2 regions of the Pseudomonas sp. LBUM1652 genome follow, and region 2 is predicted to be linked to the other one. Evidence: predicted binding sites of a transcription regulator. Region 2 holds the regulator's gene; the other holds the start of a gene.
What was found. Region 2 encodes FliA, which starts transcription of late flagellar genes. Its sites were predicted from a motif close to CTAAAGTTTNNNNNNNNNNNGCCGNTAA; they were not measured.
Positions count from the first base shown of each region.

Region 1: ACA069_RS27775 (methyl-accepting chemotaxis protein) is a predicted target of FliA. The motif match lies at 3,872-3,899, and genes of this name have one in related genera.

Region 1 covers NZ_CP166804.1:6,121,839-6,129,446, reverse strand. The annotation lists gene ACA069_RS27790 (putative bifunctional diguanylate cyclase/phosphodiesterase) at 1-1,162, shown strand, start outside; gene ACA069_RS27785 (NorM family multidrug efflux MATE transporter) at 1,345-2,742, opposite strand; gene ACA069_RS27780 (LysR substrate-binding domain-containing protein) at 2,901-3,821, shown strand; gene ACA069_RS27775 (methyl-accepting chemotaxis protein) at 4,003-5,979, shown strand; gene ACA069_RS27770 (aldose 1-epimerase family protein) at 6,199-7,413, shown strand; gene ACA069_RS27765 (YifB family Mg chelatase-like AAA ATPase) at 7,410-7,608, opposite strand, start outside.
Region 2 covers NZ_CP166804.1:1,894,912-1,902,519, reverse strand. The annotation lists gene ACA069_RS08620 (flagellar motor protein) at 1-357, opposite strand, end outside; gene ACA069_RS08615 (protein-glutamate methylesterase/protein-glutamine glutaminase) at 357-1,493, opposite strand; gene ACA069_RS08610 (chemotaxis protein CheA) at 1,543-3,816, opposite strand; gene ACA069_RS08605 (protein phosphatase CheZ) at 3,871-4,659, opposite strand; gene ACA069_RS08600 (chemotaxis response regulator CheY) at 4,677-5,048, opposite strand; gene fliA (RNA polymerase sigma factor FliA) at 5,215-5,955, opposite strand; gene fleN (flagellar synthesis regulator FleN) at 5,952-6,782, opposite strand; gene flhF (flagellar biosynthesis GTPase FlhF) at 6,899-7,608, opposite strand, start outside.

The sequences.
Region 1 (7,608 bases), 2.1 Mb from region 2:
CGGTCATCAGGCCGGCGACCGCTTGATTCTGCAAGTCGTCGCACGGCTGAAGAGTCAGCTCGAGGCCGGCGATCAACTGGCGCGGCTGGGCAGCGATGAATTCGCCCTGCTGATCGACACCCGCCGCGCACCGCAACGCGCCGAATGGATGGCCGAACGCATTACCGAAGCCCTGGCCGAACCTTACTGGGTCGATGGCGAAAGCCTGCTGATCGGCTCCAGTCTCGGCATCGCCCATGCCCGCGCACAGGGTGGCGCCGACCCACTGATGTGGCACGCGCACATCGCCATGCAGCAGGCGAAAAGCACCCAGGGCTGCACGTTTCATATCTTCAACGAACGCATCAACCGCAACGCGCGGAGCATGGCCGACCTCGAAAGCGAGCTGCGCCGGGCCTTGCGTCGCGATGAGCTGGAGCTGCATTACCAGCCACGTCTGAATCTTGAGGACGGCCAGATCGTCGGCCTCGAAGCCCTGGTGCGCTGGCGTCACGGCGAACGCGGCCTGCTGCCGCCGAGCGAATTCGTGCCGCTGGCCGAGCAGAGCGGTTTGATCGTGCCGCTGGGTTACTGGGTGATTTCCCGGGCCCTGCGCGATATGCAGGCTTTGCGTGAGCGCGGGCTGCCGGCGTTGCACATGGCGATCAACCTGTCGTTCCGCCAGTTTCAGGACAGCCAGTTGCTGCCGACGCTCAGCCGGTTGATTGCCGAGCGTGGCGTCGAGGCGCAGTGGCTGGAATTCGAACTGACCGAAACCGCTGTCATGCGCCGCAGTGATCTGGTCAAACAGACCATGGACGCCCTCGGCCGCCTCGGCGTGCGTTTTTCGCTGGATGACTTCGGCACCGGGTTTTCGTCGTTCGTGCACTTGAATAGCTTGCCGATCACTTTGCTGAAGATCGACAAGAGTTTCGTGGGCGGCATGGAGCAGCGCGAAGAGAACCGCAAACTGGTGCACGCGATGATCAACCTCGCGCACAACCTGCATCTGGAAGTGGTCGCCGAAGGGGTGGAAACCCCGGAGCAACTGGATCTGCTGCGTGGCTTTGGTTGCGATCAGGTTCAAGGGTACCTGATCAGCAAGCCGCTGCCGTTGGCGGAGTTGGTGGAGTACCTGACGTTTGGTTCGAGTCAGCATCCAGCCCTCGAAATCGTGAGCTAACTCCATAACTCAATTAGGAACAACATTGTGGCGAGGGGATTTATCCCCGATCGGCTGCGAAGCAGTCGCAAGACCATAGCACTGGATACATCTGATAGACCCCAGCTACCGGTTTTGGGGCGGCTTCGCCACCCATCGGGGATAAATCCCCTCGCCACAAAGGCTCTCTCCTACAAGGGATCTCAGTCGGTCTGGGCGACTGTGTATTGATTGGATGACGCAGGCTCACGCCGAATCATCCGCTTCATCTTCCATTCAAACGCCAGCGTCAGGCTCACCGCGGCAAACGCCAGCCCCAACACCAAGCCCCACCAGACCCCCGTCGGTCCCCAGTTCAGGTGGAACGCCATCCACCAGGCCGCCGGCGCACCGATCAGCCAATAGCAAGCGAGCCCGACCAGAAACGTGGTTTTGGCATCCTTGAGCCCACGGATGCAGCCCATGGCAATCGTCTGTGTACCGTCGAACAACTCGAACCACGCCGCCACTGCCAACAGACTGACCGCGAGGCGGATCACTTCGGCAAACGCCGGATCGTTGTGATCGAGAAACAACCCGACCAATTGATTCGGCAGCAGCCAGAACACCATCGCAAAACCCACCATCATCACCGCGCCGAACGCGATGCCGACCCGACCGGACATGCGCGCATCCAGCAACTGACCGGCGCCGTAATGTTGGCCGACACGCATGGTGATCGCGTACGACATCCCCGCCGGCACCATGAATGCCACCGAAACGATCTGCAGGGCAATCTGGTGCGCGCCCATTTGCGTGCTGCCCATGGTGCCCATGCACAACGCCGCGAAGGCGAACAACCCGACTTCCACCGCGTAAGTGCCACCAATCGGCAGACCGAGCCGCCAGAGTTCCTTGAGGTATTGCCGGTTCGGCCGCGACAGGCCGGCGCGCAACGGATACGCGTCATATGCGCGATGCCGGCGAATGTGCCAGGCCAACGCGAGCGCCATGCAGTTGGCGACGATCGCCGTCACCAGCCCGATGCCCATCAAACCCAGTTTCGGCAGGCCGAACATGCCGGTAATCAGCGCGTAATTGAGCAGGAAGTTGGCCACCGTGCCAGCAAGGCTGATCACCATCACTGGCGTCGCCCGGCCAATCGCACTGGTGAAACCGCGCAGTGCCATGAAGCTCAGATAGCCGGGCAGGGCGAAGGGCAGGGCGATCAGAAATTGCCCGGCAGCGATGACGTTGGTTTCGGTCTGGCCGAACAGCAGCAACACCGGTTTCAGGTTCCACAACAGCAAGCCTGCGCCCAGCGCCATCAGCCATGCCAGCCACAATCCCGCTTGGGTCAGGCGGGCGGCGCCAATGATGTCGCCGGCGCCCTTACGGATCGCCACCAGGGTGCCGACCGCGGCAATCACGCCGATGCAGAAAATCGACACGAACGAGTAAGTTGCCGCGCCCAAGCCGCCGCCGGCCAGCGCTTCGGGACTGATGCGCGCCATCATCACGGTGTCGGTCAGCACCATCAACATGTGCGCCAACTGTGAAGCAATCAACGGCCCCGACAGCCGCAGGATGGCCCAGAGTTCGGTACGCACAGGATGCTGCATGGTCTTCACCACTCATCAATAGAGGGAACAGGAGAGCGTCGATTCTCGACGCTTGGCAGGGAATGCACAAAGGGATAAAAAGGATGGGTTGCATGATTAAAACTCATCCTGAACAGATTCTGATAAGTTGGCCGCATCCCGCTATAGGAGCTTTCCGAATGTCTCGTCGTCTTCCTCCTTTGTATGCCCTGCGCGCATTTGAAGCGGCGGCGCGGCACAGCTCGTTCACTCGCGCGGCCGAGGAGCTGTCGATCACCCAGAGCGCGGTGAGCCGGCACATTCGTACGCTAGAGGAACATTTCGCCTGCCGCTTGTTTCACCGCAGCGGGCGCAATCTGCAACTCACCGAGTCGGCGCGCATGCTGCTGCCGGGCATCCGTGAAGGCTTCACTGCCCTTGAGCGCGCCTGCAACACTTTGCGCGCAGAGGACGACATCCTGCGCATGAAAGCCCCGTCGACTCTGACCATGCGCTGGCTGCTGGCGCGCCTCAGTCGCTTTCGTCATTTGCAGCCGGGTAACGAAGTGCAATTGACCAGTGCCTGGATGGACGTGGACTCGGTGGACTTCAACGATGAGCCCTTTGACTGCGCCGTGTTACTCAGCGACGGCCATTTTCCGCCGGACTGGGAGGCCAGCCTGCTGTTTCCCGAAGAGCTGATCCCGGTGGGCGCGCCCAACCTGCTGAATGACCAGCCATGGGACGTGGCGCGTCTGGCGTCCGCCGAATTGCTCCATCCCACTCCGGATCGCCGTGATTGGCGCAGTTGGCTGGAGCATATGGGGCTTTCTGATCAGGTGTCGCTCAAGGGCGGCCAGGTGTTCGATACGCTGGAGTTGGGGATGATTGCAGCGGCGCGCGGTTACGGCGTGTCGATGGGCGATCTGTTGATGGTCGCCGAGGATGTCGCGCAGGGACGTTTGAGTCTGCCGTGGCCCACCGCCGTCGCCAGTGGACTGAATTATTACCTGGTGTGGCCAAAAACCCGGCCGGGAGGTGAACGTTTGCGCCGCCTCAGTGACTTCCTGCAAGGCGAAGTCCGCGCCATGGTGCTGCCGGCCGTTACGCGCTTGAGCTGAAACGTTCGAGCCGTCACAATGCCGGCCTTGTGCCATAACCCTGCTGTTCGCTCAAGTATTCGGTTTTGCCGCCGAATACGTGCATGTGGAACCGTCGTGCCGGTATCCAGGATTCACCCCCATTAGAAAATTATCCGAGCTGCGATCAAGGAGGATCGGCAAGTTCGGCCAGGAGCTGTCCATGTCTCAACCTCGCGCTCGGATCGCCTCACAGCTGGGTCTCGCGCTCGCCGTGATACTGGCGATTGTCATCAGCGGCAGTACGGTGTTCGCCCTGCGTTCGCTGGATACAGCCAACCTCGCCACCCGTGAAGAGCACTTGGCCAGTGAGGCGCGTCTGCTCGCCGACCAATTGAGCACCTTCCACGGTACGCTGCGTGAAAGCACCCAGCGCCTGAGCGGGCTGTTCGAGAAGCGCTTCAGCGCAGGTTTGAGCATTCACCCGAGTGAGCCCGTGAGCGTGGCAGGCACCCAGACACCGGGCCTGCACCTGGGCAGCGAAGTACTGAACAACAACTTCAAGGAAGTCGACGAGTTCAAGCAGATGACTGCCGGTGTCGCCACGCTGTTCGTGCGCAGTGGCGAAGACTTTGTCCGTGTCAGCACCTCCCTGACCAAACAGGATGGCAGTCGCGCCATCGGCACCTTGCTCGATCACGCTCACCCGGCCTATGCGAAATTGATGGCGGGCCAGGGTTATGTCGGTCGCGCTCTGTTGTTTGATCGTTCCTACATGACTCAATACACACCGGTGCGTGATAGCAGCGGCAAGGTGATTGCGGTGCTGTTTGTCGGGTTCGATTACACCGACGCGCAGAACGCCCAGTTCGACAACCTCAAGCGCTTCCGTATTGGCCAGACCGGCTCGTTGGCGCTGCTCGATGAGCAGAGCAAATGGCTGGTGGCACCGGCGGGCGTACAAGCATTGGATCAGGCGGTTACGGTGATCGGCGGCTTGAGCAAAACCCCGGGCAAAGGCCAGTTCTGGAGCGACAAGGCTGAAGATTTCTACAGCGTTTCGGTGCCGTTCGACGGTGGGCCGTGGGCGGTCGTGGCGAGCATGCCGAAAGCCGAAATCCGTGCGGTGACCTGGAGCGTGGGTACGCAACTGGCCATCGGCAGTTTGCTGGCGATGCTGCTGGCGGTCGGTTCGGTGGTGTGGTTGCTGCGCAGCAAATTGGCGCCGTTGAGTGATCTGGTGCGTCAGGCCGAAGCCTTGGGCGCCGGTGATCTGAGCGTGCGTCTGAACGTGTCGAGCAACGACGAAATCGGTCAACTGTCCCGCGCGTTCAACCAGATGAGCCAGGCGTTGTCGACCATGGTCGAGCACATCCGCCGCTCCTCGGAAGAGGTCAACCGCCGCGCGCAGGCGCTCTCCGGTTTGTCCGGCGGCGCTTACGAAGGCATGGAGCAGCAATCCGGCGAGATCACCAGCATGGCCGGCGCGGTAGAAGAATTCAGCGCCACCTCGCTGGACATCGCCGACAACATGGGCGCCACCCAGCGACTGGCTCAGGAAAACGCGCAGCAGACGCAGATTGGTCGCAGCTCGATGGAAGAGGCGTCGTCTTCTCTGGAACAAATCGCCGGCGCGCTGAACACCACTGCCACCGTGATCAACACCCTCGGTCAGCGTTCCCAGGAAATCGGTGGCATCGTCAGCGTAATTACCTCGATTGCCGAGCAGACCAACCTGCTGGCGCTCAACGCAGCCATCGAAGCGGCGCGTGCGGGCGAGCAAGGTCGCGGCTTTGCGGTGGTGGCGGATGAGGTGCGTAACCTCGCGTCGCGTACTCGTCAGGCGACCGATGAAATCTCCGGCATGATCCAGAGCATTCAGCAGGAAACCGGCAACGCGATCAGCACCATGGAGCAGGGCAATGTGCTGATGCAGGAAGGCCTGTCGCGCAACGCCAACGTGGCATCTGCGCTGGCGCGGATTGACGAGCAGAGCCGTTCGGCGGGGCAGCAGTTTGCAGCGATCACCACGGCGACGCAGGAGCAGAGCAGCACCGCGACGTTGCTCAGCAGCAACCTGCAAAGTATTGCGTTGGCCAACAGCGAGCAGCGTGAAGTGGTTTCCAACCTGGCCGTGACCGCCAAGGAGCTTGAGAAACTGGCGGCGGACTTGCGTTCCGAGGTTGATCGCTTCCGTTGATGTGCGCCTGAAATAGCTATCGCGAGCAGGCTCGCTCCTACAGTGTCCGGTGCGAATCACAGATTTTGTGAAGACCCGGATCCCCTGTGGGAGCGAGCCTGCTCGCGATTGCATCACTGAAGATCTTCGGCAGAACATGCGATCTGTCGATCTAATACACTTGCTGAAACGTTTCCGCAGCGCTATAAAAATGGCACAACTCCAATAAAGGCTGCTGCCATGTCCCCGCTCAAACTCGTCGCCGCACTCGGCGCACTGTCCGCTGCCTCCCATGCCATGGCTTGGGATTACGTCCTTCTCGATACCAATAAGCCCGCGCAAAACTGGACCATCACCAGTGAGCAACTCGGCGTGAAAACCGACAAACCCTTCTCGGTAAGCCTGCGCACCTTGCATGGTGGGCGGCAGGAAGGTGTGAGCATCGTGGATATCGATAACGGCACGATGAAACTCTCGGTGGTGCCGACCCGTGGCATGAATGTCCTGCACGCCTCCGTTGGCAACGTGCGCATGGGCTGGGATTCGCCGGTCAAGGATGTGGTCAATCCGGCATTCATCGAACTCAACGGACGCGGTGGCCTGGGCTGGCTGGAAGGCTTCAACGAACTGGTGACCCGCTGCGGTTACGAATGGGTCGGCCATCCCGGCATGGACAATGGTGAGCTGCTGACCCTGCACGGGCGCGCCGCCAACATCCCGGCCAGCACTGTCACGCTGCACATCGATGAAGAACCACCCTACGCCATCAGTCTGCGCGGCGAACTGAAAGAGCAGGCGTTCAAGAAAGTCGACTTCACGGTCGTCACTGAACTGGTCACCGAGCCCGGCAGCGTGCGTTTCGCACTCAACGATAAGTTGACCAACAACGGCGATTATCCAAAGGAATATCAGGCGCTGTATCACAGCAACTTCAGTACGCCGTTCCTTGAGCAGGGCGCCCGTTTTGCTGCGCCGGTGAAACAGGTCTCGCCTTTCAACGACAAGGCCAAGGGCGATTTGCCCGACTGGCAGACCTACCGCGCACCGACCAAGGACTACGACGAAACCGTCTACAACGTCGTGCCCTATGCTGACGCCAAAGGTGAAACCCTGACCGTTCTGCATAACAAGGCCGGCAGCCTCGGTGTTTCCGTCGGCTTCAACACCCAGCAGTTGCCGGTGTTTTCCCTGTGGAAAAACACTGATACCCAAGGGCAGGGCTATGTCACGGGACTGGAGCCGGGCACCAGTTTCTCCTACAATCGCCGCTATCAGCGTCCGCTGAATCTGGTGCCGACCATTGCGCCGAAGGAACACAAACAGTTCCAGATCAGCTACAGCCTGCTCGCCGACAAAAATGCTGTGGATAACGCCTTGAAGCGTGTAACCGAAATTCAGGCCGGGCGCGCAACCGAAGTGCGGCAGGCACCACTGGTTGATCTGACCGAGCATTAAGGCGTCGCCGGCCGATACTGCAGCGCTTCGGCCAAGTGCTCACGCCTGATTGCATCGACTTGCTCAAGGTCTGCCAGGGTTCTGGCGACTTTGAGTAAACGATGGGCTGAGCGCAGCGACAACGTCAGTCGCTCACAGGCGGACTCCAGCCAGGTTTCGTCGGCTGTGGATAACTTGCAGTGCCTCTTCAGGCCC
Region 2 (7,608 bases):
GGCGCCGTCGACCAGCAGTTGCAGACCTTTGCGCGAGTAGCTGTCGGGTTCGGCATCGGCCACCCCTTCCAGACCCAGCAGGCCTTCCTTGCGTGCGGTGAGACTCCAGTTGACCACGCGGTCGATGCCGCCGGCCAGATCCACACGCGGCGGAAAGAAGATCCAGGCGAGGATCTGCATGGCGCGTTTGAACGCGCTCATCGGTGATTGCAACAGCGCAGCACCGATGGTGCCGCCCACTACGATCAGCGCCGCCGGGCCGTTGGCCAGCGCACCGAGGTGACCACCTTCAAGGTAGTTGCCGCCGATGATGGCGACGAACGCCATGATGATGCCGATAAGGCTTAGAACATCCATCAGATACAGGCCTCGACGATGTGCTTGCCGATATCGTCCAGACCGTACACCGCATCAGCGAGGTCGGCTTTGACGATGGCCATCGGCATGCCATAGATCACGCAGCTTGCCTCATCTTGCGCCCACACCGAGCTACCGCCCTGTTTGAGCAGACGCGCGCCTTCGCGGCCGTCGGCGCCCATGCCGGTCAGTACGACCGCCAGAACTTTGTCACCGTAGGATTTCGCGGCGGAACCGAAAGTAATGTCCACGCACGGCTTGTAGTTCAGACGCTCATCGCCCGGGAGGATTTTCACCGCACCACGGCCGTCGATCATCATCTGCTTGCCACCCGGAGCCAGCAGCGCCAGGCCCGGACGCAGGATGTCGCCATCCTCGGCTTCCTTGACGCTGATGCGGCAGAGCTTGTCCAGACGCTCGGCGAAAGCCTTGGTGAACGCCGCCGGCATGTGCTGGATCAGCACGATCGGTGCCGGGAAGTTCGCCGGCAACTGAGTCAATACTCGTTGCAGCGCAACCGGGCCGCCAGTCGACGTGCCGATGGCAACCAGTTTGTAGGCCTTGCGTTTCGGTGCCGGCGACGAAGCACTGGCAGCCGATGCGCGAGCAGGTACAGGCGCGGGTGCCGGACGTGCCGGAGCAGCAGTGCTGTGGCTGCTGTAACTCGACGCAGCCGGAGCTGCCGCAGGTGCAGGCGCTGCGGCCGGGGCCGGCGCGCTGTAGGCACTGAAACGACGGTTACTGCGCGAGATGCTGTGAACCTTCTCGCACAGTAGTTGCTTGACCTTCTCCGGGTTACGGGAGATGTCTTCGAAATTCTTCGGCAGGAAATCCACCGCGCCGGCATCCAGCGCATCCAGGGTTACCCGGGCGCCTTCGTGGGTCAGCGAGGAGAACATCAACACCGGGGTCGGGCAGCGCTGCATGATGTGCCGCACTGCCGTGATGCCGTCCATCATTGGCATCTCGTAGTCCATGGTGATCACGTCCGGCTTGAGGGCCATGGCCTGATCGATCGCCTCTTTACCGTTGGTTGCCGTGCCGACAACCTGGATGCTCGGATCCGCTGAAAGAATTTCCGAGACGCGGCGGCGGAAAAAACCCGAATCGTCCACCACCAGGACTTTGACTGCCATAAACACTCCATTAGGTGCAGCGGGGCGTCGTCGCCCCGCCGCCCCGGATTCAAATACGCCGTGCGGCGTAACGCTTGAGCATGCTTGGAACATCGAGAATCAGTGCAATGCGGCCGTCACCGGTGATGGTGGCGCCGGACATGCCCGGAGTCCCTTGCAGCATTTTGCCCAATGGCTTGATGACCACTTCTTCCTGGCCAACCAGTTGATCGACGACGAAGCCGATCCGCTGCGTGCCCACCGAAAGGATCACCACATGGCCCTCGCGCTGCTCTTCGTGAGCGGCGGAGCTGACCAGCCAGCGCTTGAGGTAGAACAATGGCAATGCCTTGTCCCGCACGATCACCACTTCCTGACCGTCCACGACGTTGGTGGTCGACAGATCGAGGTGGAAGATTTCGTTGACGTTGACCAGCGGGAACGCGAACGCCTGATTGCCGAGCATCACCATCAGGGTTGGCATGATCGCCAAGGTCAGCGGCACCTTGATGACGATCTTCGAGCCCTGGCCCTTGGTCGAGTAGATGTTGATCGAACCGTTGAGCTGGGAAATCTTGGTCTTCACCACGTCCATGCCGACACCGCGGCCGGACACGTCGGAGATCTCGGTCTTGGTCGAGAAGCCCGGAGCGAAAATCAGGTTGTAGCACTCGGTGTCGCTCAGGCGATCGGCCGCGTCCTTGTCCATCACGCCGCGTTTTACCGCGATCGCACGCAGGACGTTCGGGTCCATGCCTTTGCCGTCATCGGAGATCGACAGCAGGATGTGGTCGCCTTCCTGCTCGGCTGCCAGTACCACGCGACCGCCACGGGCCTTGCCCGACGCTTCACGTTCTTCCGGCGACTCGATACCGTGGTCGACGGCGTTGCGCACCAAGTGGACCAGCGGGTCGGCCAGAGCCTCGACAAGGTTTTTGTCGAGGTCGGTTTCTTCGCCGACCAGTTCCAGGTTGATCTCTTTCTTGAGCTGACGCGCCAAGTCGCGAACCAGACGCGGGAAGCGCCCGAAGACTTTCTTGATCGGCTGCATCCGCGTCTTCATCACCGCGGTCTGCAAGTCAGCCGTGACCACGTCGAGGTTCGACACGGCCTTTTGCATGGCTTCGTCGCCGCTGTTGAGACCCAGGCGCACCAGACGGTTACGCACCAGCACCAACTCGCCGACCATGTTCATGATTTCGTCGAGACGTGCAGTGTCGACCCGCACGGTGGTCTCGGCTTCGCTCGCCGGTTTTTCCGGTGGCGGTGCAGCCGGAGCACGGGCCGGAGCCGGTGCAGCAGCGGCAGCGGCAGCCGGTTTTGGCGCTTCAGCTTTTGGCTCAGGCTTGGCGGCAGGTTTCGGCGCAGCAGCGACCGGTGCCTTCGCGGCAGGCGTGGCGACTGTCGAAGCGGAGCCTGCAGCAGCGGCGCCAACTTCAGTGAACTTGCCTTTGCCGTGCAATTCGTCGAGCAGCGATTCGAACTCGTGATCGCTGATCAGATCACTGCCGGCAGCGGCAGCCACCGGAGCGGCAGGCGCAGCAGGTGCCGAAGCAATTGCCGACTCCAGCGCTTCAACGGCGAAGTTGCCTTTGCCGTGCAACTGATCGAGCAGTGCTTCGAATTCGTCGTCGGTGATGTCCGAACTGTCGCCCGCCGCAGGTGCCGCAGGTTTGGCCGCTGCTGGCGTGACCGCGTCGGCTGCAAACTGACCTTTGCCGTGCAGTTGATCGAGCAACGACTCGAACTCGGCATCGGTGATTTCATCGCTGGCTGCCGCATCGGCAGTTTGCGCAGGTGCAGCAGCGGCCGGGGCCTCGGCTTCGGCCTTGACGGCGTTCAGCGAGTCCAACAGCTGTTCAAATTCGTTATCGGTGATGTCGCCAGAATCGCCCTCGACGACCAGTTCCTCGATCATCTCGGCCACTGGCGAAGCCGGGGCTTCATCCGCCGTTTGCGGCTCGGCCAGACGTGCCAGTGCAGCCAGCAGTTGCGGAGTCGCCGCGGTGATCGGGGCACGTTCACGGACTTCGCTGAACATGCTGTTCACCGCGTCCAGTGCTTCGAGGACAACGTCCATCAGTTCTGCATCAACGCGACGCTCACCCTTGCGCAGGATGTCGAACACGTTTTCGGCGATGTGACAGCACTCCACCAGCTCGTTGAGCTGAAGGAAGCCGGCGCCCCCTTTTACAGTGTGAAAACCGCGAAAAATTGCGTTGAGCAGATCTGCGTCATCCGGACGGCTTTCCAGCTCGACCAGTTGTTCGGACAGTTGCTCAAGAATCTCGCCGGCCTCAACCAGGAAATCCTGAAGGATCTCTTCATCGGCGCCGAAGCTCATTAATGGGGTGCTCCTACAGGTCTAAAAACCCAAAAAACCTAAAATTCAAAAACTCTAGAATCCAAGGCTGGATAACAAATCGTCCACATCGTCCTGACCGGACACAACGTCTTCTCGTTTATCGGCATGAATCTGCGGACCTTCACCCTGCGAGAGATGTTTTTGTGGATCTTTTTCTGCAAGCATCGCCGCACGGTCATGTTCGATGCCCGCAAAGCGGTCCACCTGACTGGCCATGAGGACGAGTTTGAGCAAATTGCTTTCGACTTCGGTGACCAGTTGGGTCACACGCTTGATCACTTGACCGGTAAGGTCCTGATAATCCTGAGCCAGCAGGATGTCGTTCAGATTGCTCGACACCGCACGGTTGTCCGTGCTGCTGCGCGACAGAAAACCGTCGACCCGGCGCGCCAGTTCGCGGAACTCTTCAGCCCCGACTTCACGACGCATGAAACGCCCCCAATCGGTACTCAAGGCCTGGGCTTCTTCAGCCAGACCATTGACCACCGGCGTGGCGCTTTCCACCAGATCCATGGTGCGGTTGGCCGCGGCTTCTGTCAGCTTGACCACATAGCCCAGGCGTTCGGTGGCGTCGGTGATTTGCGACACTTCCTCGGCCTGCGGCATGTGCGGATCGATCTGGAAGTTGACGATCGCACTGTGCAGTTCGCGTGTGAGCTTGCCCACTTCCTGATACAGGCCGCGGTCACGGGTCTGATTGAGCTCATGGATCAGTTGCACAGCGTCGCCGAACCTGCCTTTTTCAAGGCTCTCGACCAGTTCGACCGCGTGTTTTTTCAGGGTCGATTCGAAATCGCCCTGTGAAGATTCGTTATGCTCCATAGCTCCCCCGCGCGTCATCAGCCGATGCGTTCGAAAATCTTCTCGATTTTGTCTTTCAACGCCTGAGCCGTGAAAGGTTTGACCACGTAGCCGTTCACACCGGCCTGAGCGGCCTCGATGATTTGCTCGCGCTTGGCTTCAGCGGTCACCATCAGCACTGGCAGGTGCTTGAGTTTTTCATCGGCACGCACGTGACGCAGCAGATCGATACCGGTCATGCCCGGCATGTTCCAGTCCGTTACCAGAAAGTCGATGCTGCCGCTGTTGAGTACCGGAATGGCGGTGACGCCATCGTCGGCCTCTACGGTGTTGGTGAACCCAAGATCCCGCAGCAGGTTCTTGATGATCCGCCGCATCGTTGAGAAGTCATCAACGATGAGGATTTTCATGTCTTTGTTCAATTCGACCTCCAAGCAGTCTTAAACGCGCCCAGCACCTGGACGCGCCACTTCAATCAATCGGCGCAGCACTCGAAGACTGTCTGGAGCACAACAGAGCAAGACCGGTGCCGTTTATCACCGCACCAGCCTCGTTCGCAGTGTCCCCACACTGCCTTCAGCGCGCTCGCCACTCCCCCAAACGCCCCCGCAAACGGGCCGCGCACTGGCTGTGTAACTGGCTGACCCGCGATTCACTGACGCCAAGGACTTCACCGATCTCCTTGAGGTTCAGCTCTTCGTCGTAGTACAGCGCCAACACCAGTCGCTCACGCTCCGGCAAATTGGCAATCGCGTCCGCCAGCGCTGCCTGGAAGCGTTCATCTTCCAGATCGCGTGACGGCTCAAGATGAGCACTGGCGCCATCCTCGTGCAGCCCTTCGTGTTCGCCGTCCTGCAACAGGTCGTCGAAACTGAACAAGCGGCTGCCCAGGGTGTCATTCAAAATCCCGTAGTAATCGTCGAGACTCAATTGGAGTTCGGCCGCAACCTCGTGATCTTTAGCATCACGGCCGGTTTTAGCTTCAATTGCACGAATCGCGTCACTGACCATACGGGTGTTGCGGTGAACCGAGCGTGGCGCCCAGTCCCCTTTGCGCACTTCGTCGAGCATCGCGCCGCGGATTCGAATGCCCGCGTACGTTTCGAAACTGGCGCCTTTGCTGGCGTCATATTTGGTCGAGACTTCGAGCAGACCGATCATCCCGGCCTGGATCAGATCCTCGACCTGCACACTCGCCGGCAATCGCGCCAGCAGGTGATAGGCAATGCGTTTTACCAGTGGCGCGTAACGCTCGATCAATTCGTACTGCGCGTCACGTGCCGACTTCTTGTAGTAATTCATACCGCTGGCGGTCATAGCACAGGCCCTGCCGTTTGCTGCACGAGGCGTTCGACGAAAAACTCAAGGTGGCCGCGCGGGTTGGCAGGCAGCGGCCAGGTGTCGACCTTCTGGGCGATCGCCTTGAACGCCAGCGCGCACTTGGAACGCGGGAAGGCTTCATAGACCGCACGCTGCTTCTGCACCGCCTTGCGCACGCTTTCGTCGTAAGGCACGGCGCCGACGTATTGTAGGGCCACGTCAAGAAAGCGATCCGTGACCTTGGTCAACTTGGCGAACAGGTTGCGACCTTCTTGCGGGCTCTGGGCCATGTTGGCCAGGACGCGGAAGCGGTTCATGCCGTAATCGCGATTGAGCAACTTGATCAGGGCGTAAGCGTCAGTGATCGAGGTCGGCTCGTCGCAGACCACCAGCAACACTTCTTGCGCGGCGCGAACAAAACTGACTACCGAGTCACCAATACCCGCAGCGGTGTCGATCACCAAAACGTCGAGATTGTCGCCGATGTCACTGAAGGCCTGAATCAGACCGGCATGTTGCGCCGGGCTGAGGTGAACCATGCTCTGAGTGCCGGACGCAGCGGGCACGATGCGGATCCCGCCCGGGCCTTGCAACAAAACGTCGCGCAGCTCGCAGCGGCCTTCGATCACGTCGGCCAGCGTGCGTTTGGGCGTCAGGCCCAGCAGAACGTCGACGTTCGCCAGCCCCAGATCGGCGTCCAGCAGCATGACCCGACGGCCAAGCTCTGCCAGCGCCAGAGACAAGTTCACTGACACGTTAGTCTTGCCGACGCCACCTTTGCCGCCGGTCACCGCGATCACCTGTACGGGATGCATGCTGCCCATGTTATTTCTTTACCTTGTCTTGCATAGACGGAGGCCACATTACTGGCTGCGCGTTCACAACCGGAACAATGCGTGGCAGACCATCGATGTAGGTACAAAAACTGTTCATGAATACCTCAGCCTACCTGCTTGGTCGGGCTGTGATAGATATCAGCGAACATGTCAGCCATGGCTTCTTCGCTGGGTTCTTCCTGCATTTGCACGCTGACGGCGCGGCTGACCAGTTGATGACGGCGCGGCAGATGCAAATCATCCGGAATCCGTGGGCCATCGGTCAGGTACGCGACCGGCAATTCATGACTGATCGCCAGGCTCAACACTTCGCCAAGGCTGGCCGTTTCATCCAGTTTAGTCAGGATGCACCCGGCGAGCCCGCAACGCTTGTAACTGTGATAAGCGGCGGTTAGAACCTGTTTCTGGCTGGTGGTTGCCAAGACCAGATAATTTTTTGAACGAATGCCACGACCGGCCAGGCTTTCGAGCTGCATGCGCAGTGCCGGATCGCTGGCTTGCAGGCCGGCGGTATCGATCAGCACCACGCGTTTGCGCAGCAGCGGATCCAGCGCCTGGACCAGCGACTGGCCCGGATCGACGTGGGTTACCGGCACGTTGAGAATCCGGCCCAGGGTCTTCAGTTGTTCCTGAGCGCCGATGCGGAAACTGTCCATGCTCACCAGCGCGACGTTCTGCGCGCCGTATTTGAGCACATAGCGCGCAGCAAGCTTGGCCAGCGTGGTGGTCTTGCCCATGCCGGCAGGGCCGACCATCGCAATCACACCGCCCTCTTCCAGCGGCTCGACTTCCGGTACGGCAATCATCCGCGCCA